DNA from 4 places in the Bradyrhizobium sp. Ses1 genome. Region 3 is predicted to be linked to each of the others. Evidence: riboswitches for the same ligand, from Rfam matches in the RefSeq annotation. Region 3 holds a riboswitch; each other region holds the start of a gene.

Region 1 (7,339 bases), on a different contig from region 3:
GCCGCGTTAGGCCAACAAGGGTCTCGCGCAGGAGCGCGATTGATGGCATGAAGCGATTATGAAGCACGGCGGTGATCTGACGGAAGCTATTGCGCACCACGGCGGCGAGCCTGCGGACTGGCTCGACCTGTCGACCGGAATCAATCCCTGGCCGTGGACGATTCCGCACTCCCTTCCAGACAGTGTGTGGACGCGCTTGCCATCGCGTGCCGACGAACGGGACCTCCTCGCCGCCGCACGCGAAGCTTACGGCGTACCCGACGATGCAGGCATCGCAGCCGCCGCCGGCACGCAGACCCTCATTCAATGGATTCCGCATCTCGCCGGGCCCGGAGCGGTCGCGATCGTCACTCCGACCTATGGCGAGCATTCGGCTGCGTGGAGGAGCGGAGGCCGAGAGATTATTGCATTGAATGATCTCTCCGCGCTGCCTGACCGCGCCATTCACGCTGTCGTCGTCAATCCCAACAATCCGGATGGACGTATCGCGGACCGCAGGGCGCTCCGGCAGGTTGCCGAACGGCTCGATCGTCGCGGAGGCTGGCTGGTTATCGATGAGGCCTTTGCCGATGTCGATCCCGGCATCAGTGCTGCCGCGATGAGCGCCAATCTTCCCATTCTCATACTGCGTTCCTTCGGCAAGTTCTATGGGCTCGCCGGACTTCGCCTCGGCTTCGTGATCGGCCGACGCGATATCGTCGAACGTATATCGGCGGCGCTGGGCCCGTGGCCGGTCTCCGGCCCAGCGCTTCACCTGGGCACGGCCGCCCTGCGGGATCGATCCTGGGCTGATGCGATGCGTGCGAAGCTCGCTCGGCAGTCGAGCAAGCTGGATCGGGTCCTGACAGCGGCGGGCCTTCAGCTCGTCCGAGGGACGACGCTCTTTCGCCTTGCCTCCCATCCCGATGCCCCGACGTTGCACACCGAATTGGCCCGACGCCACATCTGGTGCCGGAGCTTTAACGGCGCACGCGAATGGCTGCGATTTGGCCTTGCGTCGGACGATGGTCTCGATCGCCTGGCCAGCGCGCTTGGTTCGGTCAAATAGCGCACCCCGCGCGCGCATCATCACATCCGCTTCACCAGTGGGCACTGAACCCGGCGTAAGCCGCAGGTCCGGTCGTGCCATAGTTGTACACTTCCTGATAGTGCTCATTGAAAATGTTCTCGCCGCGCAAGTACACCTTCCAGGTCTCATCGATCTTGTATTCGGTGTAGAGATCGACGCGGACGTAAGGGGCGAGTGGTAGCGTCTCGTTTGAACCGCTGTAGCGCGTGGATACCGCGAGCACGCGTGGCTCGATCAGCCAGCCCTCGATCGGTGTGATCGGGAACGAGAATCTCGCCAGGTTTTCCGGCCGGCGCGCCAGCGTCAGGCCGGTCGAGAGATCCTTAGCCTGCAGATAGGTATAGGCGGCGTTGAATTTCAGGTAGCCCGGCAGGATATCGACGTTGACCCCTAGTTCCAGTCCGTCGGTTTCGGCACGCGAGACGTTGACGTAGTGCCCGAGCGGGTGCGCCGGATCGGTCACAAAGTCGATCAGGTTGCTGAACCTGTTGCCGAAGCCTGTCAGCGAAACCACAACGCGGCCTCCGAACAGGCTTTGGTCGATGCCGGCATCGTAGCCGAAGCTCTCCTCGGGACTGAGCGCGGAATTGCCATAGGTCGGCGCATAGAGCTGATAGAGCGTCGGGGCCTTGGCGCCTGTCCCGGCGCTCGCATGCAGCTTGGTGCCGGTCTCGGCGATCGTGTAAGCCGCGGTGGTTCGCCATGTCTCGAACCGTGCCACATCGACGACGTCGTCAACCCGGCCGCCCATCGTGATGTTGAGCCGCTCGCCGATCGGCAGTTGCCAGAGCGCAAACACTGAATTGGTGTCTTGCGTGCCTACGAGCTGTGGCGTCGACGCTCCAGGAATCGGCAATAGGTTGGTGGCGGAGGTGCTCGCCGTTTCATGCTGCACACGCGATCCGACGATGAGCGATCCCAGCGGGCCGACCTTCAGGTTGCCCTGATATTCCAGGCCCGTGCTGTCGCCGACGAAATTGGAGAGGATGGATGTCGTGTTCTGCGGCAGCTTGTTGATCTTGTAGGTGACGTCGTCGAACGAGCGGTCGATATGCGTCTCAAATGCGCTCACGCTATGGGTGAGAATGCCGCCGAACGTGTCGAACGACGCGCGTCCCCAGACCTGTTCGAGCAGGCGCGTCGCGCTCGACGGCGTGTCCGGGAACGTTCCGGAGGCCTGATCATAGGCGGACCGCGTGAATGAGGCCAGCATACCCGTCTCCAGGCGTACGCCTTCGCCGGAATCGTAGCCGACGCGTGCCGAACCGCCGACGCGGTCGAAGCCATCGCGCTCGAGCGGGCCATACTTGGCTTCGAGCGCGGGGATGCGATAGCCGTAGCGTGAAAAGCCGTTGCTGTGCTGCCCGCTTCCCGTGAACGCGTAGGACCACGGCCCAGAGGTTCCGGTCAGCGCTGCGCTGGTGCTCGCCGTGCCGTAGCTTCCGCCCTCGGTGCTGACGTCGAGTTGTGCCGGACCGGTGCCCTTCTTGGTGATGATGTTCACGACGCCGCCGATCGCGTCAGATCCGTAGAGCGCGCTCTGCGGTCCTTTCAGCACCTCGATCCGCTGGATCGCGCCCGGGGCGAACATCGCGAAATCGAAGTCGCCGCTGGCGGCGGTCGGATCGTTGACCCTGATGCCATCGATCATGACCAGCGTCTGGCCGGTATTGGCGCCGCGCAAGCGCACATTGGTCGTCGCGCCTGGTCCGCCGCTTTCGGTGATATCGAGTCCCGGCACGGTCCGCAGCGCATCGACGAGCGAAGTCGGATTGCTGGTCGCGAGCATTTCGTGCGTGACCACGCTGACCGAGCTTCCGGTCCGGCTCGCCGGCTCCAGTGTACGGTCGGGAGTCACGACCACTTCGGGAGTCGCGGCCGGCGCCTCGTTACCGGGCGCCGGGCGCGCAGGATGGGTCGTTGAAGCCCTTTGCCTATTCCTCGGAGCCGGCTTGGACCGGACCTCCGGATTGATGACGACAGCAGGAAGCTGTTCGGGACCCGATTGGGCCATGGCGCCAGTGTGACCGCACGCAGCAACGGCCGCACACCCGGCAAGAAAACGCCGCAAGTTCATTAATGCCCTTCCGCCGACCCACCGTCGAACGAGTTGATACCCGTCAACGGCCGGTCTCCTGGCTTGCGGTCGTCTCGCGATCCGCCTTCCCAAACCTGCTTGGCAGGCCCAGTGGCATCCGGATCGCAAATAGTCCGCTTACAGTTGCGGGGGCAGCCGCGGCATTGGGGAAGATTCCCGCACCGCGTTCCCGTTTCACCCTACAAAGGGCACCGATGACGCGCGCAAAGAAGCACAAGGCGGAGCAAAACTCAAATCGATAACGATCAGAACCCAACAGCATTTTTGCGGATCGCTGATAGCGGCGACCTGAATGACGAACACAGAAAGTTGCTGACAGGCGAAGGGACGGCAGATGGCAAATCCTACAGCCTTATGCGAGCATCACATGCCACCCACACGCGTCGCTAAACTTGGATGATACCGTTCATGTGAGCATCGACAGATTCAACGGAGGAACAGGAAATGTCGGTCCCATGCAAACTCGAACGCAGCCTCCTCAGTCACGATGAATACGAGACGATCCGCCTCACGCATCATCCCGCCATCTATGACGTCGAGCCGGCTGATCTTGCGGACATGCGATCCCGCTTGCGCAAGATGCGCGACAAGGAGCGAACGCTCGGCCGACAAAAGCGGCGAGAGACGCGCGGGAAAGGCCAGCCTCGCGGCGCGAACTTCCCCGGAACTGCCGATCGTCCATCACAACGCAAGCAGGTCTTTGCCGCGGCACTGAAGCGGGTTAACAGCGAACTCAGGCGTCTTCACAACCTGGCAGCTCGCACCGCCAATGTCGAAGCGGCTCGAAAGGCTATCGCGCTGCGTCGGGCCGCGGACTTCATTCCCTATCCCTCCGCCGGATCGACCGCCAACGAAGGGATGGTGCCGCGCTTGAGCACGCGTCGAAAAAAGATCGTCACGGGCGCGCGAATCGGACGGGTGTCGCAGGCGACGAAAGTCGCCCAGGCAATCCGCGATGCACGAGGGGCGTGAGCCGGCGCTGATCGAGTTGGTGACAGCTTCGCTGCCATCGAGATCTTTGAAAAGCACGGGGCTCTACCCATCCTACGGAAGGTCTGAACCTGTAATGCCTGTTCTCGACACCCGCGTCGTGGCTTCAGAATTCGGTGGCGCGATCCTGATCGGCGCGCTCTAGGGAATCTTGTCAAGCTGGCCCCCGGGGAATCATGTATTTTCAGGCGCGTCCTCCTTCGGCACTATGGAGATATCCTCAATGAGCGAGGTGATCTCATGCGCTACCTGATGGCACTCTTATCTGCGGCCGGCTTGATCTGGATTGCCGAAGCTGGTCCCGCTACGGCACGGGACTATCCCTATTGCCTGCAATCTCGAACCACTGGGATTCCGGGAGATTGCTCCTTCCGCACGCGGGCGGCATGTATGGCCGCGGCGTCGGGGCGAGGGGCCATATGCGCCGTCAATCCGCGCGTGGCATTCGGGCGATATCACCGGCGGGGCCGTGCGAACTCCAGCCAATGATCCAATACTCGCTGCGTAACCCGGCGCGACGACTGCTGCTCGAATTGTCTGCGCCTCAGGGCGCAACCAGCTTCTTGCGAATCGCATAGCGAACCAGCTCGGCTGTGGATGACATGCCAAGCTTGCGCATGGCGGACGCCCGATGGGTTTCGACAGTTTTCACGCTGAGCTTCAAGATGGAGCTGATGGCCTTGTTGGTATGCCCCTCTGCAATCAACTGCACGACGTTCTGCTCCCGCGATGTGAGGAGCGCACTGGACTTGTTCTGTTTGTTGAGCTGGTAGTCGGTCAGCAATTTCTCCAACACGACGCTGGTAAAGTAAGGTCGGCCGTCGAGCAGAGCTTCGATTGCTGAAATGAGATGCTTCCTGGCGTCCGATTTGAGCAGGAAGCCACGTACCCCGGTCAGAAGAGCCTCGGTCAAAATCTCCTCACTTTCATGCATGGTGAGGATCAACACTTCCGAACGCAGACGAAGCGTCTTGATGCGGCGGCTGACTTCCAGTCCGTTTACGAGGGGCATGGAATAGTCGGCGATGATGACGTCCGGTCTCGTTTCCAACGCCAATGCAATCGCCTGCTCACCGTCGGGAGCTTCTGCAGTTACAATCCAATTGGAGCGCGTTTCAACGATCGCGCGAAGCCCGGAACGTACGACTTCATGATCATCCGCAATCAGGATGCGTTTCATGGCGTCGTTCCCTTGCGCTGGAACGGTCGATAGCGATAGCCGACAGCGAGGTCAGAATCATACCGATTGGCTTTCCGGCAGTTATCCCGCAAAACCCTCGGATTTCGCAGGAAATATACTGAGGTCAGCTTAGCCTCCCGGGCTCATGGCAGAACAAGCCGGAACATCAAGCGCCGGATCATGCTTTGGCGTGTCATGCTTCCAGCAGGCGGGCGCGAACCGCGTAGCGGACCAGATCCGCCGTCGAGTGGATATCCAGCTTGCGCATCGCGGCCGCCCGGTGCGCTTCGGCGGTTTTGACGCTGAGGTTCAGGATGGCGCCAATGCCTTTGTTGCTGTAACCCTCCGCAATCAGCTTGACGACTAATCGCTCCCGCGGCGAGAGCCTGTCCCGATCTCCGGTCGAGACCTCGTTCGATTCAGGCGAACAGCTCTCGGTGCAAAATGGTTTATGCGCCAGAAGCGACTCAACCGCCGCCAACAACAGCCTGTTGGCATCCGATTTCAATACGAATGCCCGGGCGCCTGCCTCGAATGCCTCCTGGGCCAGCAGGCTGGAATTGTGGACCGTGAAGATCAATACTTCGGTTGGCAGGCGATACTCCCTGATCCGCCGCGCGACCTCCACTCCCGTCATGCGCGGCATGGAGAAATCGACGATTGCGACATGGGGTTGGTTTGCGATCGCCTCGGCAAGGGCCTTGCTGCCGTCGTTCGCCTCAGCAACGACTTCCCAGTCGGCACGTTGCTCCAGAACCGCGCGTAGTCCCGACCGCACCGCTTCATGATCGTCGGCGATAAGAAAGCGCTTCATGGCGGGTTAGCTCCCACTCGTGTTGCGTCGCAGGCTCGACCGGCACCAGTGACGCGAGTTCGGCTGTACGATCAGTGAACCCGTTTGCGCGGACCATGATGGCGGGGGCGGCCCTTGGCCGGCGGCGATTTTTCGGTCGCCGGACCGCGCGGGAACACCGCGGATAATGTCGTGCCGGGCTGCCCCGGTCCCGGCTCGGAGCGGATTTCGAGGGTACCTCCGATCTGCTGCAGTCTCACCTTCATTGCGGGAATTCCGACGCCGGGCGGCCCTGCCATCGCGCCGCCGAGCGCCTGGTCGAGCGGCATGCCGCGCCCATTATCGCTGACCCTCAGCCGGAAATGGTCATCGGTCGTCTCGATCGAGATCTCGACTTTCGTTGCTCTTGCATGACGAAAGACATTCGTCAGCGCCTCCTGGACCACCCGCAGCAGGGAGCGCTGCGTGTCGTAAGGTACGCGATCGATCTCGGGCGAGATGCTGGCATCGACTCTCAACGATGTGCGCGCCGCGAACCCTTCCGCATATCTCTCGATTGCTGCCTTCAGCCCGGCAACCGTCAGATTTTGCGGGTGCAGCAGGTAGGCAAAGGCCCGAATTTCCTTGATTGCCTGATCGATCGACGCATCGATATCGTCGCAAAGCCGCTCGGCATTGGTCGGCTCACTCAAGCTGTTCCGCATCCGCATGAGCCCGAGGCTTGCGGCGATCAAATGCTGGCAGGTCGAATCGTGGAGGTCGGAGGCAATGCGCTGCTGCATGTCTTCCTGAATGGAAACCAGCTTGGCGCCCATGCTCGCACGACCGTCCGAGATGGCTGCAAGGTCGTGGGAGGACGCTCCGTCCATGATCCGATGGCTACCGATAAAGGTGGCAATGCAGCCGGTCATGGGACCGCAGATTGGCGCAACGATTGTCTCGACAGTTCGTGGGGATCCCCCGAGCGCGAGCCGATGCCGGATCCGAACCTCGGCACCTCCGGCGCGACAAGCATCAAGCGCCTCGTGAACGGACCTGGCATCCTGCTTCCCCATGCAGTCGCAAACGGCCATCCCCCGGATGTCTTCCGACGCGATCCCAACAAGAGATTCGAACGCCGGGTTTATATCTTCATAAACAAAGCGCCCTTCACATGAAGGGCGCACCACAAAGAGAAGGTCGGAGGCTAGTTTCCAGTACAGCCGATCG
Region 2 (7,339 bases), on a different contig from region 3:
ACCGATTTTTGCCAGCGTTATATCTCGCGATGCGCCGACAAGCTCAAATCATTCTGGAAGCAGATCGCGTCGCGCTATGCAGGGAAGTATCCTGCGCTTGTATTCGAAATTCTGAACGAGCCTGGGGGACATATGACCTCGGCCGAATGGAACTCACTTCTCAATGAATGTCTCGGCATTATCAGGGTTGCGAACCCTGAGCGAACTGTCATTGTCGCTGTTCTCAACACCGACGATGCGCCTATTGACGAGTTGACTCTGCCGGCCGGTGACAGAAAACTGATCGTGACTTTTCACTATTACGCGCCGATAAGGTTTACCCATCAAGGCGCGCCATGGTCGCGAACATTCTCGACGATTGGACCCCAGGATTGGGGTGCCCGCGAGGACGAAGCGAGAGTTGTCGCTGATTTCACCAGAATCAATCTTTGGTCACGCCGCGAGAAACGTCCGATCTATCTCGGCGAGTTCGGGGTTTATGAGCGCGCGCCATCTGAAAGCCGCCAGAGATACTTGTCGTTCGTGGCGCGAAACGCTGACCGATTTGGCTGGGCATGGGCCTACTGGCAATTCGACCACGATTTCGCTGCGTTCGATAGCGTCCGTCAAATGTGGAATCGGGACATTTTGCGCGCTCTCATTCCGTCGGGGCAGTGAAGCATAGTCGCAGGTTTGGAGAAGAAAAATTGAGCGGAAGCGCGGAGAGCCGAGCCAAGGATGACGTCGCCGCCTATCGGGCCGTCGAACTGATCTACCATTCCTATCTCACGGGCCTCATCCTGATGCTATCGTCGCGCGCCGGCGCCGCGCGAGCGGCGGAGGTGGTGTTTCGGACCTTCCGACGCCAGCAACTGGCCCGCTTTGTTCCGGGATTGAAAAAGCTCGGGCTCGACAAGCTTCCGCACGCGGTCGCGTGCGCGCAATACCATTATCTTTCAAACCAAGTCGGCGGCGTTAAGGTCGAATATGTTTACGAGAGCGACCAAAAGGCCTGGGTACGATATCCGCCGCCGCGGTGGATCTGGTCGGGCACCGCGATCTGCGGCATTCCGTCGGAAGTGTCGCGCGCGATGCTGCGCGGATGGCACGCCAATAATGGCGTCGTCCTCGGTAATCCGCGGCTGGGCTTCGTCTGTACGGGCCAAACGGTCGACGGACAGCCCGGCCTGGAAGGCTACTACAAGGAGTGGGATCACGACCTCACACCCGATGAACGGCTGCAGTTCTCGCCCGGCGAGCAATGTCCCCCGTTTCGGGTCGATCTTGCGCCACGGCTTGCCGAAAACACCTGGCCCGAAGGGCGCCTTCAAAAGGTCCTGCGCAACTACGCGATGGAATACATCACGTCGATCGTGCCGGAAACCATCGCGGTGCTCGGTCCCGAGGAGGGCGGCCATCTTGCCGGCGCTGCGGCGCGGCTGGTCGGGATGCACACCTTTGACGACGTTGCATCGCTGCTCGGTGGTGTCGGTCCCGGCGCCGAGGGCTTCGCCAGCGCCTTCGCGCGCATTGCCCGTGGGCAGGGCGACGACGCCGAGTTGCGCGTGCAGGGCGCGACCGCGATGGTACGGCAGACCTCATGGCGCCTGATGGCAGAGCGCGGGCCGATGTCTCCCGCGGTGTTCGATGCCTGGAACGAGCTCTGGGTCGGCGCCGCGCTCGCGCATGATCGTTTCATGCGCGTCGACATGACGGAGCGCCGCGATCGCGGCGATCCGTCCTGGTGCTGGCAATTCCGGTGACGAGGTGGCGGGCGCCCAGCCTGACGATCGGCGGCCTAACCTCGCTTCCTTGATACTCTATCGAACGCGAGGCTCGTTGCGACGCCGAGCAGGCTCCAGAACAGGAGTCCGGTGAGCACGACGGTCACCACGAACTGGTGCGAAAGGGACGCTGGCACTTCGGCATGAGACTCGGGTGCAACAGGGGCGCCGACGAGATGCGGGATGACAATGAGTATGACCCCGAGAACCGCAGCCCACGGCTCCGAGCGCAGGATCAGGAGGTAGAGCGCTGATGCTGTCAGAGCGGCGGTTGCGATCCACCAGATTTGCCGCGCGGTGAGATCGGCGACCGGCAGGCCCGGCAACTCGGGAGGGAGGCCAAGACCAGGCGCCGCGACAAAAACGGCGAACCCGGCAAGGCCCCAAAACAGACCTTCGCGCCAATGGACCGGTCGTTGCCGAAGCGCATAGATGCCGGTGAGCAGGAGGCCGAAGCCGATCGCGGTAAGGACGTTGGCGGCGACGGTGAGGGCGCTGCGCTGGAAGCCCTCCTCGGGCTCCCATTCCGCATCGTGATGATGGTCTGCTTCAGCGCTGCCGGCGTGGGAAGCCTTGTGGTGTGCATCGGCCGCAGCCTTCTCGAAGACCTCGCTCTTCTGGAGCAGCGGCACCGTTCCGAAGAACTGAACCACCGATATCAGCGCGCCGACGATCAATCCGGCAAGCGATGCCGCAAACACGATCGATCTGAAGACGTGCATCTGTCGTCAGTGACAGGGGAAAGCGTTGGCATGGCGCACGTCGTGGGCGGCGTTATGGACGGCGCTGATGTGCGAAAAGCCGACCATGCCGACGACGAACAAACCAAGAGCCATCGCCAGAACGGCCTGAACGATGACATTCGTTCCGGTGGCAACGGTGGTAAAATTGGCTGATTGCGTCTGCTGCATGATGATCCTCGTTCGGCAAGTCATTCTAGCCCACGGCATCATCAGATGCGACCGAATTTTTTAGCCGGCGACGGACGTCGCGGCTGGTGAGATGAAAGTTGTCCGTTTCCCGGATGCTTCTCGCGGCCAGTTTGGCGCGGGCCGCCGCTTCGAACGAATCCCGGTGTATCAGGTAGAAATCGATGCACTGCTGTGACGAAGGCATGCAGCCCAGCAGCGTCCGGAATGCGCGCCGGTGCATGACGCATATGCCCATGTGTCCGGAGGGACGGAATGCCAATGAATCGATGTCGCTGCGCCAGATCGGTTCGCCTTCGTCAGACATCGACGATTCACTCGAACATAGGCGCAGATCACATGGCCGACCGGATGACGGCAGCAACGCCGAGCAGGAAGCCAACCTCGAACACCTGCTCGATGGCCCCGAGTACGTCGCCGGTATAGCCGCCGATCGATCGTCGCGACCACAGCGTGACCGCAACTGCCAGTGCGATGCCGCAAGCGATGCCGCCAATAAGCGCGATCGGGGCATGCGTGTCGGAGGTCGCGGCGAGCGGTGCCAGCGCGAGCAGCACGACGATCGTCGCGAAACCGATTTCGCCTGCCCGGAGCGGAGAGGGCGCATAGGCCACCTTCATCGCGGAGGTGTTACCCGCATATTTCATCCAGCCGATGATCGGCAAGCCCACGGCGCGACCGCCGGCTCCACTTGCAATCAGCGCCGCCGCACCAATCCACGGCGGCATCTCGGCGACCGCCGCGACCCGCAATGCGACCGCGAAGATCAGCGCGAGCGTGCCATAGGTGCCGATCCGGCTGTCCTTCATGATGGTGAGACGCTGTTCGACCGTCCAGCCGCCGCCCAAGCCATCAGCGGTGTCAGCCAGGCCATCCTCGTGGAACCCACTGGTGAGAAGGACGCTTGCCAACACTGCCATGAGCGCCGCGATCACTGGTCCTAATACGAGCGAGCTCAGCAGAAGAGCCGCCGCCGAAACCAAACCGACGATCGCACCGACCAGCGGGAAAAACTGCGCCGAGCGGACCAGCCACTCGGAATCAGGCGCATCGTTCGAAGCGCCGACAGGAATGATGGTGAGGAATCGGACCGCGTCGCGAAAACGATCCAGGCTCATCTAGATCCTTCCTTCCAGCACATCGCTGAGGTCGGCGACGTCGGTCAGCAGGCGGGACGCGGCGCGCACCAGCGGGACCGCCAGTAGTGCGCCGGTGCCCTCGCCAAGTCTCATGTCGAGAGCGAGCAACGGCTGTGCCTGAAGTGCCGCCAATACGATGTCGTGACCTTTCTCGGCCGACCTATGCGCGAAGACGCAATAGTCACGCGTCGCCGGCGCCAGCCTGACGGCGACGAGGGCGGCGGCGGACGAAATGAAGCCGTCGATGACGACCGGACGGCGATGTGCCGCTGCACCAAGCGCGGCGCCTGCCATCATCGCGATCTCGAGGCCGCCGAATTCCCGGAGTACCTCGAACGGCGCGGTCGCATCGCTGCGATTGGCTGCCTTGTGGATGGCGGCGCGCTTGCGGGCCATGCCTGGCTCGTCCTGGCCTGCGCCGACGCCGATGCAGTCATCGAGCGGCGCGGGCGCCAGCCGATGCACCAGCAGCGCGGAAGATGCGGTGTTGCCGATTCCCATTTCGCCGAGCGCGACGATGTCGGCCCCAGCATCGATTTCACTGGAAGCTATGGCAAAGCCGGCCGCGAGCGCCTTGTGCGCGTCCTGGGCCGACATCGCTGCCTCACGCGCAGAATTCGCGGTGCCGGTCCGAATCTTGATGCTGAGGAGATCGGGATGGGAAGGCAGCTCGCTGGCGACGCCGGCATCCACGATGCGGATCCCGACATCTGACGCGGCCGCAAAGGCGTTGGCGCTGGCTCGGCCTGCGAGATAAGTCCTCACCATCGCGGCCGTCACGGCGGACGGATATTGCGAAACGCCTTCTTCCGTCAATCCGTGATCACCAGCGAATACGAGCAGAACGGCGTTTTGCAGCGCTGCGGCGGATGGATGCGCGATCATGCCGAGTTGCACCGCCAGGTCTTCGATTCGTCCCAGTGAGCCCGGCGGCTTGGCTTTGCCGTCGATTCGCGCGCGCATCGTTGCGGCAAGCGTCTGATCGAGCGGAGCGATTGCGGGAATTTGCCAATCGGATGGGATTTGGAAGGTCATGGGCTCCTCGTGCGCGCCTTAAGTGACCGAAGCAAACGGGCGGGTCAACTGCGGTTGACCGCCGTCGCGGGGACAGCTAGCGTGGCGGCGATGGTCCTTCCTTCGGGAAGGTGAAAAAGGGAAGTCGGTGCAATGCCGACGCTGCCCCCGCAACTGTAAGCGGCGAGCCAAAGCCGAGGCCACTGGGATGACCGGGAAGGCGGCGAAAGGCGACGACCCGCGAGCCAGGAGACCTGCCATCGCGCATTGTGCTTTGGAGGTTCGTCGGGCGGGGTGCACCGGACGGAATGAGTTCGATGGTCTTCCACCGTCGAACGCGATCCAACAAAGCTCGCGGCCGTCATGGGCCTGACTTGAGCATCGTGATGGATCGCAACGACGTCGATCAGCAAGATACTGATTCTCGCCCGGGCGAATATTTGCCGCCGACTGCGCCCGGCAGTCCCGTCGTCGTGAGCGTATGCGTCACCTGCAAGACGTCGGAGGGCGTGTTGGCCGGGCCCGCCATGTTCGACGCGATCCGGGTCGCTACAGGCAAACGCGACGCGGCCGTTCAGGTCCGGCGCGTGCAGTGCTTGAGCGTGTGCAAGCGGCCGACCACGGTCGCGGTTTCGAGCTCGGATGGTTACACCTTCCTCTTCGGCGATCTCGAGCCCGAGGGCGCTGGTGCCGTCGCGTCTTTCGTCGATTCCTATCGCAAATCGACCTACGGCCTGGTGCCGTGGCGCGAGCGCGCCGAGATCCTGCGCAAGGGGATGGTGGCGCGGCTGCCGCCCGTTCGCTGGTCGCCCGAAGATGGCAGCGCTCCGAAATGACTGATCTCTCGACCACGCTGGTACTGGGCGGCGCACGCTCGGGCAAATCGGCTTTTGCCGAGCGAATGATTGCCGAAAGCGGCCTTGCTCGCGTGTATCTGGCAACAGCTACCGCAGGCGATGGGGAGATGCAGGACAGGATCGCGCATCATCGCAGCAGGCGCGGTTCGGATTGGACGACCGTGGAGGAGCCGTTGGCGCTCATCGATGTCCTTACGCAGGTATCGCGACCCGGCTGCGCGGTCCTGGTCGATTGCCTGACACTCTGGCTCTCCAACTTGATGCTCGCCGGGCGTGACCTCGATGTCGAGGCGAAACGGCTCGCGGAATTTCTAGGCGTCGCCGCAAACCCCGTTGTCCTGGTGTCGAACGAGGTCGGTCTCGGCATCGTGCCCGAAACCAGGCTCGGCCGCGATTTCCGCGATGCGCAGGGCCGTCTCAATCAGATGGTCGCCTCAAGCGTTCCCAACGTCGTGTTCGTCGCGGCCGGCCTTCCGCTGTGGCTCAAACGTTCCCTTAAGGAGTCCTGAAATATGTCCCGTGTTCCAGTCACCGTGCTCACCGGTTTTCTCGGTGCCGGCAAGACGACACTGTTGCGCTCGCTTCTGACGCAAGCCGACGGCCGCCGCATCGCCGTCATCGTCAACGAGTTCGGAGATGCCGGTTTCGACGGCGGTCTTGTCGAGGAATGCGCGGCCAAGGCCTGTGCGCCCGGCGACATCGTCGAGCTGACCAATGGCTGCATCTGCTGCACGGTCGCCGACGATTTCATTCCGACCATGGACAAGCTGCTGACGCGCGACGAGCCGCTGGACGCGATCGTGATCGAGACCTCAGGCCTCGCGCTGCCGCAGCCACTCTTGAAGGCGTTCGCGTGGCCCGCGGTCCGCACGCGCGCAACCGTCGATGGCGTGGTGACGGTCGTCGACGCGTTGGCGCTATCGGAAGGACGCGTCGTGCTCGACGAACATGCGGTCGCGGCCCAGCGCGCCGCGGACGAGGAAATCGATCACGACGACCCGATCGAGGAAGTGTTTGAGGATCAGCTCGCCTGTGCCGACCTCGTGGTCGTTTCCAAGAGCGATCTGGTGTCGCCGGATGTGCTCAGCGGCATCGAAGACCGGCTTGCTGCACAATTGAGGCAAGGTGTCCGTGTCGTACGCTCCCATGGAGCGCTTGCGCCCGACGTCCTCATCGGGATGAAGGCCGATGCCGAGAACGACCTCGCTGCGCGGGCCGGGCATCACGGAGAGGAAGAGGAGCACGATCACGACGATTTCGACAGTATCGTCGTAAGGCCTGCGGCGGCCGAGAGCGTCGAGGCGATGCGCGCACGGGTCAGCGATGTCCTCAGTCTCGCGGGGGTGCTGCGCGTCAAGGGCCATGCGCGCATCTCCGAAAAGCCTGCGCCGATCGTGGTGCAGGCGGTCGGCAGCCGTGTTGAGCTGGCGTTCGCGCGGCCCGACGCCAGGCAGGCCGAGCATCTTGTCGTGATCGGCCTGAAAGGATTTGACGCCGATGCCGCACGTCGGGCGCTTGCGGGATAGCCTTTCGAAGGGCGATCAATGCATCTGAAACTCGACAGCGGTGGCAGCATCGACGACGGAGATGTCGCTCGCGACCTCGGCCAGGAAACCGCCGACATCGTGATATTGTCT
Region 3 (7,339 bases):
TATTGTAGCCGGTCACGCGTCCCGAAGCGTGGTCCCAGCGCGGCGCGAGGCCTGCGAGATGCAGCGCCATCGCAAACTCTTCGCCAGCGGTGCGCATGGTCGCGGAGCCCCAGAGATCGACCACGAGCCCCTTCGGCCAGTCGCCGTGATCCTGGAGATGCCTGCGCAGCAATTCCTCTGCGAGCTTGATGCCCTGCGCATGCGCAGACGGCGTCGGCACGGCGCGGGGGTCGACAGCAAACAGATTGCGCCCCGTCGGGAGCACATCTTGGCGCCCGCGATATGGCGAGCCTGCAGCCCCTGGCGCTACTCGCTGGCCCGCGAGGGCGGCGCGCAGCGCGTCCCGCTCCGCCTCGCCGCAGGTGCCGCTGCCGAACACATGCAGGCCATCGCCAAACTGGCTTTCCTTGAGATCGCACACGAAGCGATCGATGCGCGGAATGGCTTCCGCCGGCGCCGCCGATGCGGCAAGCCCGAGATCATCTTCCAGCCCGGCAGCGCGCGCCTCGTCGCGGATATCAGCAATCAGGCGCTGGCGCCGCGCGGGATCGAGACCGTCGGCCGTCGAGTATTCATCGAGCAATTGCTCCAGCCGCCGCAGGCCTTCCGGCATCGCAGATTTCGCAAGCGGCGGCGGCAGATGGCCGATGGTGACGGCGCCGATCCGCCGCTTGGCATGCGCGGCTTCGCCGGGATCGTTGACGATGAAGGGATAGATGACGGGCACATCGCCGATCAGCGCCTCCGGCCAGCAGGCGGACGACAGCGCGACGGATTTGCCGGGCAGCCATTCCAGCGTGCCATGCGCACCCATGTGGACGACGGCGTCGACGCGCTGCTGCCTGAGCCAGAGATAGAACGCGACATAGGCATGACGCGGCGTACGCGCGAGATCGTGATAATCGGCATCGCGATGCCTGACCTCGCCGCGTTCCGGCTGAACGGCGATGATTGCCTTGCCGCGCCGGATCGCCGCGAAATGAAATTCGCCGCCACGGCAGCTCGGGTCATCCTCGGGCGCGCCCCAGGCGCGCGCGAGATCATCCTGCAATTGGCGCGGAAGCCGAGCCAGCTCTGCGCGGTAGTCGGCGACGCTCCATATCAATTCCCGGTTCAGGAGACCATCACCGAGCGTGTGCACCGGCTGGACATCGAAACCAGCTACACCGAGATCGGAGAGCAGTCTTTCGACGGAGGCCAGCGCGTCGAGTCCGACCGCATGCGCGATCTGGTGCGGGCGGCCCGGATAGTTCGAGAGCACAATCGCCAACTGCTTCTCGCTCGCAGATTTCTCCGCAAGCCTCTGCCAAGCCACGACCCGCGCGGTAATGGCATCGACGCGCTCGTCGTCGGGCCGGTGAGCAAGATGCGTAAATTGCAGATCGGGGTCGCGCTCGGCTGCCGATTTGAAGCTCACCACGCCTGCGAACAGACGGCCATCAACCTCCGGCAACACCACATGCATCGCCAGATCACCGGGCGAGAGGCCGCGCAGCGACTCGGCCCAATCCGCCCGCCTTGCCGTGGACAGCGCCACTTGGAACAGAGGGCAAAATGCAGCATCAAACGGCGTCGCGCCGTCGTCGCCAACCGCGGAGAACGCGGTGGCATTGACGATGGCCGCCGGAGCACATTGCGCGAAATGCGCGCGCAACCAATCCACGACGCCCGCCGCCTTCAGTGAAGTGGCGAACACACCGTAGGCATCAAACCCCTTCCGCCGCAATGCTACGATCAGTGCATCCACCGGACCTGTGTCGGCGGCGGTGAGATAAGAGCGATAGAAGGTGACGATCGCACGCGGCTTCCCACCGGAATCCGGCAGCGTTGGAACGACCCCACGCGCGGGGTCGTAGAAGCCCATCTCGGGAACGTCCATCTCCCCGACGACCGGCCCCGCATAGAGACCCGACGCCAGCGCAAGCTGGGCGATCGCCGCCTGCGCTGCGACCGGCCCGCCCTTGTCGCAGAGCACTTTTAGCCGTCTGAGCGTCGAGACCGGCAAAGTCGAGAACGCATCGAGCCGCAGATCATCGCGACCATCCGCCGGCAGCACAGCAAGCGCGATACCGCGGTCCTTCGCCAATTGATGCAGCGCCGTCAGTCCATACGGCCAGTAAGACTCGCCGCCGATCAAGCGCACCAAAATGCCGCGCGCCTGCAACAGCGTTCGTTCGACATAGGTGTCAACCGACAGCGGATGACGCAGCTCCGCGAGGTTCGCAAGCCTCAGCGACGGCAGTTTCTCGCGCCCGCGCCGCCACCCGGAGGCAAACGCGGCGAGATCAGAGTCCGAAAACGAGAGCGCCACGAGATCGGCCGGATCCTGGCCGATGTCCCTGGGCGTCGCGGTCTCCTCAAGACCACGGCTCTCGCGAAAGACGACGTGCATCAGATGCCAAGTCCCGCAATACCAAGTCCCGCCTTGATCGCGGCTTCGTCGATGTCGCCGTGCTCACCGATCACGACCAGTTTTGACTGTTTCGGCCGCGCCCCCCAGGGCCTGTCGAACTGATGGCGCACCCGTTCGCCAACCGATTGCAGCAGCAGGCGCATCGGCTTGCCTTCGACCGCGATATAGCCCTTGGCACGCAGCACGTTCTGCTCGCGCGCCAGCCGCTGGATCGATGCAACCAGCGCATCGATATCGGTGACCTCCGGGAGATCGACGACGACGGACGCAAAATCATTGTGCTCGTGCTCGTCCTCGCCATCATGATGCGAGGGGCGCGCAGCGAGATCATCCTCTGCAGCTGCTTCGAGCCCCAGGATCACGCGCGCGTCAACGGCGCCATCGACGACCGGCAGCATCGGCACCCGGCGCGGCATCTCGGCCTCGATCGCTGCCTTGGCTGCTTCGAGCCCTGCCGAGCCGGCCAGGTCTGCCTTGGTGAGCAGCACGATATCGGCGCAGGCGATCTGGTCTTCGAACACCTCCGAGAGCGGCGTTTCGTGGTCGAGATTGTGATCCGCCGCGCGCTGCGCTTCCACGGCGTCCGGGTCCGGCGCAAAGCGACCGGCGGCCACGGCCTCCGCGTCGGCGAGCGCAATCACGCCATCAACGGTGATCCGCGACCGGATTTCCGGCCAGTCGAACGCCTTGAGCAGCGGCTTTGGCAAGGCCAGCCCCGATGTCTCGATCAGGATGTGGTCGGGCTTCACCTTGCGCGCGAGCAGTTGCTCCATCGCAGGAATGAAATCGTCAGCCACGGTGCAGCAGATGCAGCCATTGGCGAGTTCGACGATGTTTTCTTCCGGACAATTTGCATCAGCGCAGGATTTCAGGATCTCGCCATCGACGCCCTCGCTGCCGAACTCGTTGACGAGCACCGCAAGCTTCTTGCCGTTGGCATTGGTGATCAGATGCTGGATCAGCGTCGTCTTGCCTGATCCCAAGAAGCCGGTGACGACCGTGAGCGGGACTTTTGCGAGCGTGTTCATTCGGCGGCCTCCGGCACGATGGCGATGGAGGGAATGCGAGCAAGCGATTGCTTGCGGAAGATTTCGGGCCGGCCGCGCCATGGCACGATGCCGTCGAGCGCCGCTGCGTAAGCCGCAGCGCCCGCGATCACATCGTTTGCGTTGGCGTCGGACAGGCGACCGTAGACATAGGACCACCGTCCCGGCGCGTTGAGTGCGACCGAGCAACCCTGGGTGCAAGCCGACAGGCATTCGACGGGAACCAGATTGACGCCATCCGGCACGCCGGCATCGCGAATGGCGGCATGCAGCCGGGCGCCTGGCGTAGTCTCGCCCTCCGCAACGGTCTGGCCTGCCCGGCAGGTAATGCAGACATGAAGTGTGACGGTCATCGCCCCTTCCAGGATAAACTGCGGGAGGCGATGAGGTGCGCGAATCCATCCGAAGGAAGGCTCGCTTCCCCGTCGCGGAACACCCCGTCCGCCGGTCTCAAACGTTGCGCTGGCAGGTCTCCCGGCTAGCGGAGCAGGATTTTGTCCTTCGGTGCCCGCCTTCCCGACCCCGTTCGGGGCAGTGGCTTCGGGCATCTCTCCGGTCACGGTCGCGGGGGCGGCTGCTTTTCGAACCCAAACCTCTCGATTTGAGCTCTATCGCATTCCCTCTTCGCCTGTCGTAGGACAGGAACCAACGCAGGCCCACCATTTGCCTCTACCTGCGACTTGTCAAGCCGAAGGACCACGTCAGATGATGTCTGAACAGGATGCCGCCGAGGACGAGGATGCCGTCGCCTCCGAGGCCTCTGCAGATGCCCGCCACGCGGCGAAAATGACGAAGAAAAAGGTCGCCCGCGACAAGATCATGGCGACCAAGAGCGGCGAGAAGGGACTGATCATCGTTCATACTGGCGCAGGAAAGGGAAAATCATCCTCCGCCTTCGGCATGATCGTGCGCTGTGTCGCGCATGGCTTTCCCTGCGCCGTGGTTCAATTCATCAAGGGAGCCTGGGATACCGGCGAGCGCCGCCTGCTCACCGGACATTTCGGCGACCTCTGCCAGTTCTATGCAATGGGCGAAGGCTTTACCTGGGAAACGCAGGATCGCGCCCGCGATATCGCCGCAGCAAGGGCAGGCTGGGACAAGGCGAAGCAACTGATTCTGGGATCCAGCCTTGCGCATGGTCGTGCTCGACGAGATCAACATCGCGCTTCGGTACGACTATCTGGAGATCGCGGAGAACCTCGAAGCCACCGACGACGCATGTCGTTCTCACCGGCCTTCGCTGTCGTCGCTATCGCCGCAACTCTGCTCTGGCTAAGATAACTGTCCACGCGACCTAGGGCTCGGCGAGGCGCGCAGGCCCGGCAAGTGCAAGATCGCTTTTCTCGCATTGTCACGGATTGCCAATTTCGACGATCTCGACCCGCTCAAGCTTGAGCCCGGCATCGATCTCGTGATGGTTCGCCCCGGAGAGGCCATTCCCGGCGACGCCAGGCTTGTCATTATTCCCGGCTCGAAGTCGACACGCGGCGATCTTGCCTTCCTGCGCGCGCAAGGCTGGGATATCGATCTGCTGGCACATCACCGCCGCGGCGGTCATGTGCTCGGTGTCTGCGGCGGCTACCAGATGCTCGGGCGCAGCGTCGCCGATCCCGAAAGGATCGAGGGACCGGCGGGCGAAACGCAAGGCCTCGGGCTTCTGGATGTAACCACGGTCATGACCGAGCAGAAGACGCTCACCCGCGTAGCCGCACAACACATCGAGACCAGACAGCCGATCGATGCCTATGAGATCCATATCGGGCAAACCGATGGACCCGATCGCGCGCGTCCGTTCGCCCTGCTCGATGGCGCGCCGGAAGGCGCGATCTCGCGCGACGGACGCGTCTACGGCAGCTATCTGCACGGCCTGTCTGCGTCCGACGATTTCCGCAAGTCCTTTCTCGCGCAGCTCGACATTCCAGCGGCGGACCAACCGTATCGTGGAGAGGTAGAAAGCGCGCTCGATGCGCTTGCCGACCACATCGAGGCTCATCTCGATGTCGAAGGGCTGCTCGCGCTGGCCCGCTGACCAGGAGACGTCAGCGCGAGAGGGCCTCGCTCAGGCGAGCCCACTCGGCCTCGCCGCCCGGCAGACCCAGCCGCAACCATCGCGGTTGTTGTTCAAAGATGCGCGACCAGATGCGTGCGCCCGCAAGCCGCGCCTGCGCCGTGCGCGCGTCTTCGGTCTCATAGAGACGGAACAGCGGCGTGCCGCCAACGAGCTTCCACCCCTGCGATTTCACCGCGGCGTCGAGCCGCTGACATTCGCGTTCGAGACGACTCGCGGTTGCCATGGCCCATTCGCGATCCAGCAAGGCGCGCCGCCCGACCGCGATCGCGGCACCTGAGACCGGCCACGGACCCGCCATCGCCGATAGGACAGCGATGTCTCGCTCCCCGCCAAGCACGAAGCCGAGCCGCAAGCCAGCGAGGCCATAGAACTTTCCGAATGAGCGCAGGATCAGGAGGCCCGGTCGTCCCGCCTCCGATGCGAGCGACAATTCGAGAACGGCGTCGGCAAAACTCTCGTCGATGACGAGACAACCAACGCGTGGCAGCAACGCGAGCAGGTCTTCCCTGTCATGGCGTCGTCCATCGGGATTGTTGGGATTGACGACCACGGCGAGATCGGTTCCAGCCAGAGCGTCAAGCGTCGGGACCTCGGCAACGTCCCAGCCAGCGGCCGACAGAACAGCAGCGTATTCGTTGTATGTGGGCGCGAGAATGTGGGCTCGACCACGGGGCGCGAAGCGCGGCAGGAGCTGGACAGCTGCTTGCGCGCCGGCCATCGCCACGATCGACGCGCTGGTCCCATAAGCCTGCCGCGCAGCCTCAAGCAGCAACTCGATGTCGGATCGCGATGGCAGTGTTTGCCAATGTTTTGGCTCGATTTCGCCGACCGGATAGGATTGCCGATTGATGCCGGTCGACAGATCAATCCAATCCTCCACGCGCCCACCGAAACGCTGCACCGCCTGATCGAGATTGCCACCATGCTCCTGCATCGCCTGCCCCGTCATACCAAAGCCAGTGCCGCGAGCAAACCGCCCAGCAACAGCATCGCGCGGATGTAGAGCGTCAAGCCTCGCCGGACGTCGGCAGCCAGCGGATCGCGCGCACCCTCGTTCAACCAGGGCTCGTTGGTGATGCTGCTGTGATAGCTACGCGGTCCGCTCAATCGTACGCCAAGCACGCCTGCCATCGAGGCTTCCGGCCAGCCTGCGTTGATCGAACGATGGCGGTTCGCGTCTCGTACCATGCATGACAGCGCTTCCGAAAGGCGCGAGGAAACCAGCACGAAAAGAAAGCCTGTGAGACGCGCCGGGATGAAATTGGCGATGTCATCGATGCGCGCAGCCGCCCAGCCAAAATACAGATGGCGCTCCGAACGATGGCCGATCATGGAATCCAACGTATTGATGGCCTTGTAGCCGACGATGCCCGGCGGGCCGAACAGCGCGCCCCAGAACACGGGCGCGACGATGCCGTCCGATGCATTCTCAGCGAGGCTCTCGATGGCTGCGCGCGCGATCCCTGCTTCATCAAGCGTCGCGGGATCGCTCCCCACGATCTGCGCGACCGCCAGGCGTGCCGCATCGATGTCGCCAGCTTGCAGCGGCGGAGCCACAGCGGCGACATGGTCATAAAGCGAGCGCAGCGCGACCATGGGCCAGGCGAGAAGTCCGAGGAAGATGACGCTGCTCCACCCCGGGGGCAGCACGCCCTGCACGATCCAACCGATCCCGACGCAAAGCCCGATCACCAGCAGCGCGGCGGCGACGCCTGCGCTGCGGCGGATCGAGGAAGCATCGGCCGATCGGTTCCAACTGCGATCGAGCAGGCTAATCAGTCCGCCAATCCAGGTGACGGGATGGCCGAT
Region 4 (7,339 bases), on a different contig from region 3:
AAAGCGCCTCGCCCCAGGCATAATCCACCGGAAGGAAGAACCAGGACTTCCCCCCGCTCTCGGTAACTGCGCGGCCCATGGCGTTGGCGAGTGCGTAGCTGTCGTAGACCCACATAAATCCGTACGGCGAGCACGCCTCGGCGGTGAACTTTGAAGTGCCGCCCCCGGCGGCGATCAGAATTCCGGACTTGTTTCTGACGATGTCCTGAATAGCGAGCAGGATTCCGGAGTTCGGAACGTCGAGGATAAGGTCGACTTGCTCGACGTCGAGCCATTTGCGGGCAATGGATGTCGCTACGTCGACCTTTTGCAGGTGATCGGCCGAGATCAATTTCACCGGTTTGCCGAGCACGCTTCCGCCGAAATCTTCGATCGCCATCTGCGCTGCTACGACCGAACCTTTTCCCGAGCCGTCGGCGTAGGGTCCGCTCTGATCGTTGAGCACCCCTATGGTGATGCCGTTTGGCCCTGCATTTGCGGGCGGCGCCGCCAGCACTGCAACAAGAACCGCAATCGAAGCCGTCCAAAATTTCCAGTTCACAATTTCCTCCCATCCTAACAGCTCTGTTGTTTTTGCTCGAAGCTGTCGTGCGTTCCTCCCCCAAGTGGCGACAGAACGACTGTCTCCTGCCTAGGGCCGGTCGCGGCACTGAAACCTGCGACCGGATGGCGACAGATACCCCAATAATTTATATAGTACAAGTTTATTGTGATATTTGGTCGTTGCGGGACGTCTGGCTGGGACCTAGATTGTCGGTTAAGGAGGTGGCGGATTCACAGGGATGGTCGGTTTGGTGAAGCAGCAGAATTCCTCTCACGCCTCTAAGGCGCAGTCAGAAGTCCCAGCCGATCTTCGCAAAAAGACTCTGAAGGCGTTTTTGCTGCATTTCTTCGCCAACGTGATTCTTGCCGCGGACGCCGAAGCCGCACTGGAGCCCTACGGTCTCACCCGCCTGCACAATCGTGTGTTGGTTCTGACCGCGATGAATCCGGGAGCGACGGTCAGTGATCTCTTGCGTGCGATGCGTGTATCGCACCAGAATTTGAATCCGACCATGCGGCAACTCATCAAGGACGGCCTGCTGATCGCGAAGATTGGCGAAGAGGACCGAAGGCAGAAACGACTCTACCCTACGGCCAAAGGCCGCAAACTTGTTCAGACAGTGCTCCGCCGACAGTTCGCGCGCCTGGAGGCCGCTTTGGCCGATTGCGGCCCTGATGCGACGAATGCGTTCCTCGCCGTGCACGAGAAGCTTGTAGACAAGGACGATCTGAGATGGGCAGAGCGGCTTGCGGAAGATCCCTCTGGACTCGCAGATGTTTGATACCAAGGACGGCTTGGCCGGCCGGCCCGACGTGGCTTCTCCGCTCCGTCCAGAGCCTGCAATGAGAGGATTGACTTCGGCTCAGACAACCTCCTAGATCACGACTGACGGTTCCCCTTACGGGGATCAAAAGGGAACGCGGTGCGGGGACTTCTCCTCTATGCCGCGGCTGCCCCCGCAACTGTGAGCGGCGAATCTTTCGTCATGCGCCACTGGGAGCCTCGGTCCTGGGAAGGCGACGAAGGGTTGGGACCCGCAAGCCAGGAGACCTGCCGTCAGCCGTGGTCACACGCAAAAATGTCGGTCGGGGAGTACAGACATTGTTTTCGACCGGCGTGCCATAGGCACGTTCGAGCGAGACCTCGTTTGCGGTGACGTGCCACTGACGTCATACCGAGGTCTGCTCGTGCTCTCTATCGTTACTATCGTAAGGCAGCGTGATGCTGCCCGGCTCGCTTTCAGATACTTCCTGCCGGTTCTCCTGCTCGAATCTTCTTCGGCAAACGCCCAGCAGCCTGCGACGTCCCATGTCTTGCCTCCCGTGAGCGTTATCCAGCCGCAAAAGCCTGCGGCAAAGCGTATCAATGATCAGCGTTCAACTTCCGCAGCGCGACCTGCGCAATCTCAGTCGAGCCGGAGCCCGGCGGCGCGAAGCACCACGCCCTCGACCGCAACGTCCGACACGCCATCTCCGACGCTAAACCTGAACAAGCAGAACGCGAGTGGCAGCCGCCTCAACCTCACTCCGCTGCAGACGCCCGCCAGCGTCGAAACGATTACGTCGCAGACCATCGCAGAACGCGGCCAGCATAGTGTCACGGACGCGGTCACCCAGAACGCAGTGGGCTTTACCGCGAGCCCGGCGCCCGGCAATGGCGGCCTCTCGTTCAGCACGCGCGGCTTCACCGGAAGCAATTCGGTGATGACGCTGTATGATGGCACTCGCCTCTATGTTGGCGCAGGAACCGTGACCTTTCCGTTCGATACGTGGTCGGCGGATCGCATCGAGGTCATGCGCGGGCCAGCCTCCGTTCTGTACGGGGAAGGCGCAATTGGTGGGATCATCAATGTGATCCCCAAGAAACCGGTCACGACGCCCTACAACGATGCCGAGATATCGCTCGACACCAATACGACGCGACGCATTGCGGTGGATAGCGGCGGCCCGATCAATCCGAACGTATCCTATCGCGTCAATGCCATCGGCAACATGTCGAACGGCTGGGTTGATCGCGACCAGACGTCGAATGTTGCGGTCTCCGCCGCGGTGCGTGTCCAGGCCGCCGAAAACCTCGCTTTCACACTCTCGAACGACTACAGCAATCGAAGCCCCTCGCGCTATTTCGGCACACCGCTGATCAACGGCGGGATCGACGACACGTTGCGGTTCAAGAACTACAACGTGCTCGACAGCGCGATCCGCTATCAGGATAACTGGAGCCAGTTCAAGACCGAGTGGGACGTGACGGAAGGAGTCAAGGTCCAGAACACACTCTACTACCTGACCAGCCGTCGGCATTGGCGTGATGTCGAGAACTATAGTTGGAATCCTGCGACACGGTTGATCGACCGAACCAGCTACATCGAGATCTTCCACGACCAGGCTCAGGTCGGTAACCGGATGGACGCAACGTTTCGTGGTCATCTGCTGGGCTTCGCCAACGAGTTCGTTGCGGGCTTCGACGTCAACCGGATCGATTTTACCCACACCAACAATTCGCCCTATGGCGGCGCATCTTCGGTTAGTCCCTATGCCGGCGACATGGGGTCTTTTGCGACCTCCACGACGCGAACCACGCCCGGCTACAATGCGATCGTCAATCAATATGCGTTGTTTGCCGAGGACCGGCTGTCGCTAACCGATCAGTTGTCCGTTGTAAGCGGCATCAGGTTCGACCGGCCGGATGTCGACCGCACCGATTACAGGACACCAACGAATAATTTCGATATCTCGCTGTCGGGTACGAGCTGGCGAACCGGCGTGGTCTACACGCCCGTCTCGAACCTCGCCTTTTACGGACAATATGCGACAGCCGTTGATCCCGTCACCAATCTCATCTCGCTGTCGGCCACGCAGAAAACCTTCCAGCTTGCCACGGGCAAGCAAACCGAGGTTGGGGTCAAGCAATCATTCTGGGGCGGCCGTGGTGAATGGACGCTGGCAGGTTACGAAATCGTCAAGAACAACCTGCTGGTCCCGGATCCCAACAATCCCGCCGGCCTGGCGCTGCAAGTCGGCCAGCAATCGTCGCGCGGGATCGAAGCATCGATCGGCCTGGCACTGAATGATGGTTGGCGCGTCGATGCCAATCTCGCGGTGCTGCGGGCCCGGTACGACAACTTCAGCCAGGTGGTGGGCGGCAAACTCGTCAGCTACGCCGGCAACGTTCCGACGAATGTGCCGCAGCAGGTATCGAACGTGTGGCTGACCTGGGACTTCGCGCCGAACTGGTCCGTCTACGGCGGCGTGCAGATCGTAGGGCAAACATTCTCCGATAACGCCAATACCCAGCTTCGCCCCGCCTACACCGTGGTCAACGGCGGACTGCGCTGGAAGCCTGACGGGCAAACCACGGTGGCGCTTCGCCTCTACAATCTCTTCGACACTGTCTACGCCACGTCCGCCCCTTCCGGGCAATGGCTGCTCGGCATGCCGCGAACGGCAGAAGTGTCTGTCAACGTGAAGTTCTGATCATGCGCCGCGCGTTGATCCGGAAAGGACGGCGGTGGCTTTACATCACCCATCGCTGGATCGGCATCGCGACCTGCCTGTTGTTCGCGATGTGGTTCGTCTCGGGCATCGTCATGATGTACGTGGCGTTCCCGCAGTTGACCGATCGCGAGCGCTGGGCGGCGCTGCCACCGATCGCTTGGGACCGCGTGCTCGTGGCGCCCGATCGAGCCATGGCCATTGCCGGTGTTGCGAACTATCCGCGCGATCTTCGCCTCGTCATGCTGAACGATATCCCCGTCTATCGGCTGCTGGACTGGAACGGCGCACGCAAGACCATATCGGCAACGGACGGTCATCCGATCGAGGACATCACGACCGAGCAGGCGCTGGCGATCGCCCGCCATCATCCGAATGCCGTGCATCCAAGACTGATTGGCACAATCGAACGCGATCAATGGAGTGTCACGGCGCGCTATGATCCCTTGCGGCCGCTCCTCCTGGTGTCGCTAGGAGATGAAGCCGGAACCGAGCTCTATGTCTCGGCGAAGACCGGTGAACTGGCGCTCGACACCACGCGACGTGAGCGGATCTGGAATTGGCTAGGCTCGATCCCACACTGGATCTATCCCACGGTCCTCCGCCAGGATGGCGCAACTTGGCGGCAAGTCGTGCTCTGGATATCAGGAATCTGCCTCGTGGTGGCGGTTACCGGTTTCTGGATCGGCATTCTACGGCTGCGATTGCGCCAGCGTTATGCCCGGGGCAACGTCACGCCTTATCGGGGATGGATGGCCTGGCATCACATCGCCGGATTGATCGGCGGCATCTTCGTCCTGACGTGGACATTCAGCGGTTGGCTGTCGCTTAATCCGGGCGAGTATTTTGCAGGCCGAGGCCCGAGCCGGGAGATGGCGGTCCGATATGCTGGGCATGATGCGCCGCGGATTGTCGCAGCCTTCCAATCGATGCCTCCGCTCGGGGCGGTCGAAGCTCGCTTTGTCTGGCTCGGCGGCCATCCGCTGATGGTGCTCACCGACCGCGACGGCGATCAGACTGTTGCCGATCCGGCAAGCGGCGCCACGAAGGTGCTTTCCGACGACGAGATTTTCTCAGCGGCGAATAGCTTGTTGCCAAACGCCGCGGTGACCGCGCGCCTGCGCCTCCAGCAGTTCGATGATTATTGGTATTCGCATCACAATGAGCGGCTTCTGCCGGTGTTGCGCGTGGGCTTCGACGACGCGGCTGAGAGCTGGTTCTACATTGATCCGCGCAATGGCGATATTCTCGGCCGCGTCGACAACAGCCGCCGGGCGTATCGCTGGCTGTTCAATGCGCTGCACAGTCTCGATTTTCCGCCGCTGCTGCGCCATCGCCCAGCATGGGACATCGCGGTGTTGCTGCTGTCGCTCATTGGAATGATCATATCGACGAGTGGCATCGTCATAGGCTGGCGGCGACTGCGATCCTAGGGACAATGTCCGGCGCGCGGTGACAGCCAAGAGATCAGGACAAAGGCCGCAGCAGCCAAGCCGAATCTCCTTTACAAAACCTGAGCGCGAGATCAGTATCTCTACACGCGGAGATTTCACGTCGGCAGGTTTCCATGAGAAACTACGAAGCGAGCCGCAGGTTCATTTCGGAAGTCACCGCAATGGTCAGTCGTCTGGAGGCCATTCGCCACTACTGGGCGCGGCATCTCGGCATAACCGATGCTCAGTGGATCATTATTGTTGCCTTGGCCGAGTTAGACGGACGCGAGGGTGTATCCGTCGAGGCCATTGCGAAGACGCTGCAGGTGAATACATCTTTTGTCGTGAGGCAATTGAAACTGTTGGAGAGAGCGGGTCTGCTTCAACGTGAGTCCCCCTCCTCGAACACTCAGCTAGCAACTCTCTCTTTGACAGAAGCTGCCTACGCGCATCTGGCGATGCTGTCGTCTGAACAAGATGCGCTGCATGAGTTCATTCTGGCTGAGTTTGGACGCCCTGAACTCGACAGGGTGATCGACAGGCTCGCCAGTTTGAACCATCAGCTTGAAAAGGCCGCGGACGAAAAGGCCCCGCTATCTTCGTAGCGCAGTCTATCCGAGGCCGCGTCCTCACTGCACCGCATAGCAAACCTTGTCGCGCAAACAGAAACCCCCGGCAATCGCTTGCCGGGGGCCTTGATTAAGATTCCTTTGACGAGTGGATCAGAAGTTGCGCTGAACGCGGACGTTCAAGCTGTACGTATCCTGGTCCCTGAAGTCGTACCGAGCGGTCGGCATCGGCGCCGATGGGGTAAGGATAGCGGAGCCAGTGAACTTCTGGTCGAGATGGAACCACATGAATTCGGCCGAGAACGTCAGGTTCTTGACCGGGGTCCAGCGGGTGATCGTACCGAGCTGCGAGACATTGAAGTCAGGGTTACAGCTGAAGTCGGCACTGACCGCCGAGAGGCGGGCAGCAGTGAAGGTGGAGCAGACGAAGAATTTTGCCGTGTTATCGTAGCTGACCGCCGAATAGCTGCCGAACAAGCTGCTCGACCAGTAAGGATCCCAGTTGTGGTTATACGCACCACGGACGCCCCATGCTGTCGTCAGATGGATTTTCCCATCAGCACCAAACAACGGGCCTGCAAGGCCGGCCGGTGCCCACACCCCGTCAGTCACCGCCCCGAAGCCGATGCTTCCGAAGGAGCCGAAATTATTGGCGCCACCGAAGATCGTGAAGGGGTTAGGCGATGTCGCCGACGTCGAGATCACCTGTTTGGTGTTACCTTTGGCAAAGGTGGCATCGATCTTGAAGTCGTCGCCGGGGCCGGTCGGGATGTTCTTGATCTGCAACGCAGCCATCACCGCACCACCCCACTTGGTGTCGGGGTGACCGGAGAGTTCAGACAGGTTGGTCGGCGCCGCACCCGGCAGACCGGTTGCACCGGCGGGAGCACCGACCGTATTCAGGACGTTGTAGGAGCCGTTGACTTCATGTGCCGAAGCCGAAATCTGGAACAGACCCCAAGCCTGATCGATGCGGATGTTACCGACGACGTCCGGCGCATGCACACCGGCATAGGCGTTGGCGACAGCGCCCTGTGACGTGAGCGGCACGGTCAGGTTGGCCACGACGGTGCGGTCGAAGACGGTCGGATCATCAAGGCCGATGGTGCCCGAGATGCCGTTGCCGAACTGCGCAGTGTACTGGATGTTGTTCACGCCGGTGACGGTGTCATGACCGCCGAGCAGGAACGACGAGTTGTTGCCCGGATAACCATGCCATGGCGTCGCGAAGGCCGAAGCCGACTTACCGAAGGTGAAGCCCGCGAACTGAATGAACACGAATTCGACCGCGACATAGCCGCC

Evidence for each region. A riboswitch is a leader RNA that binds a small molecule or an ion and turns the genes downstream of it on or off. The one in region 3 is predicted to bind cobalamin.
Region 1: it holds a riboswitch for cobalamin, as region 3 does, so the genes downstream of both, AC5ZG5_RS20005 (TonB-dependent receptor plug domain-containing protein) here and AC5ZG5_RS31230 (DUF1636 family protein) in region 3, are expected to answer to the same signal.
Region 2: it holds a riboswitch for cobalamin, as region 3 does, so the genes downstream of both, AC5ZG5_RS20050 (DUF1636 family protein) here and AC5ZG5_RS31230 (DUF1636 family protein) in region 3, are expected to answer to the same signal.
Region 4: it holds a riboswitch for cobalamin, as region 3 does, so the genes downstream of both, AC5ZG5_RS20820 (TonB-dependent receptor) here and AC5ZG5_RS31230 (DUF1636 family protein) in region 3, are expected to answer to the same signal.

Annotation. Positions count from the first base shown of each region.
Region 1 is NZ_JCAMOQ010000016.1:89,458-96,796, reverse strand. Features, by position in the region: gene AC5ZG5_RS20015 (ABC transporter substrate-binding protein) at 1-49, opposite strand, end outside; gene cobD (threonine-phosphate decarboxylase CobD) at 59-1,048, shown strand; gene AC5ZG5_RS20005 (TonB-dependent receptor plug domain-containing protein) at 1,080-2,927, opposite strand; cobalamin riboswitch at 3,178-3,378, opposite strand; gene AC5ZG5_RS20000 (hypothetical protein) at 3,738-4,139, shown strand; gene AC5ZG5_RS19995 (DUF3551 domain-containing protein) at 4,398-4,646, shown strand; gene AC5ZG5_RS19990 (response regulator transcription factor) at 4,702-5,337, opposite strand; gene AC5ZG5_RS19985 (response regulator) at 5,531-6,151, opposite strand; gene AC5ZG5_RS19980 (sensor histidine kinase) at 6,223-7,339, opposite strand, start outside.
Region 2 is NZ_JCAMOQ010000016.1:104,306-111,644, reverse strand. Features, by position in the region: gene AC5ZG5_RS20085 (glycoside hydrolase family 5 protein) at 1-657, shown strand, start outside; gene AC5ZG5_RS20080 (hypothetical protein) at 687-1,742, shown strand; gene AC5ZG5_RS20075 (CbtA family protein) at 1,778-2,485, opposite strand; gene AC5ZG5_RS20070 (CbtB domain-containing protein) at 2,492-2,674, opposite strand; gene AC5ZG5_RS20065 (hypothetical protein) at 2,700-2,999, opposite strand; gene cobS (adenosylcobinamide-GDP ribazoletransferase) at 3,028-3,810, opposite strand; gene cobT (nicotinate-nucleotide--dimethylbenzimidazole phosphoribosyltransferase) at 3,811-4,866, opposite strand; cobalamin riboswitch at 4,941-5,121, shown strand; gene AC5ZG5_RS20050 (DUF1636 family protein) at 5,232-5,681, shown strand; gene cobU (bifunctional adenosylcobinamide kinase/adenosylcobinamide-phosphate guanylyltransferase) at 5,678-6,211, shown strand; gene cobW (cobalamin biosynthesis protein CobW) at 6,215-7,228, shown strand; gene cobN (cobaltochelatase subunit CobN) at 7,247-7,339, shown strand, end outside.
Region 3 is NZ_JCAMOQ010000036.1:70,209-77,547, reverse strand. Features, by position in the region: gene cobN (cobaltochelatase subunit CobN) at 1-2,392, opposite strand, end outside; gene cobW (cobalamin biosynthesis protein CobW) at 2,392-3,441, opposite strand; gene AC5ZG5_RS31230 (DUF1636 family protein) at 3,438-3,812, opposite strand; cobalamin riboswitch at 3,907-4,124, opposite strand; partial or broken gene AC5ZG5_RS31225 (cob(I)yrinic acid a,c-diamide adenosyltransferase) at 4,168-4,694, shown strand; partial or broken gene AC5ZG5_RS31220 (cobyric acid synthase) at 4,754-5,488, shown strand; gene cobD (threonine-phosphate decarboxylase CobD) at 5,499-6,464, opposite strand; gene cbiB (adenosylcobinamide-phosphate synthase CbiB) at 6,476-7,339, opposite strand, start outside.
Region 4 is NZ_JCAMOQ010000017.1:102,795-110,133, forward strand. Features, by position in the region: gene AC5ZG5_RS20810 (ABC transporter substrate-binding protein) at 1-496, opposite strand, end outside; gene AC5ZG5_RS20815 (MarR family transcriptional regulator) at 783-1,325, shown strand; cobalamin riboswitch at 1,417-1,616, shown strand; gene AC5ZG5_RS20820 (TonB-dependent receptor) at 1,867-4,017, shown strand; gene AC5ZG5_RS20825 (PepSY domain-containing protein) at 4,020-5,468, shown strand; gene AC5ZG5_RS20830 (MarR family winged helix-turn-helix transcriptional regulator) at 5,603-6,073, shown strand; gene AC5ZG5_RS20835 (porin) at 6,191-7,339, opposite strand, start outside.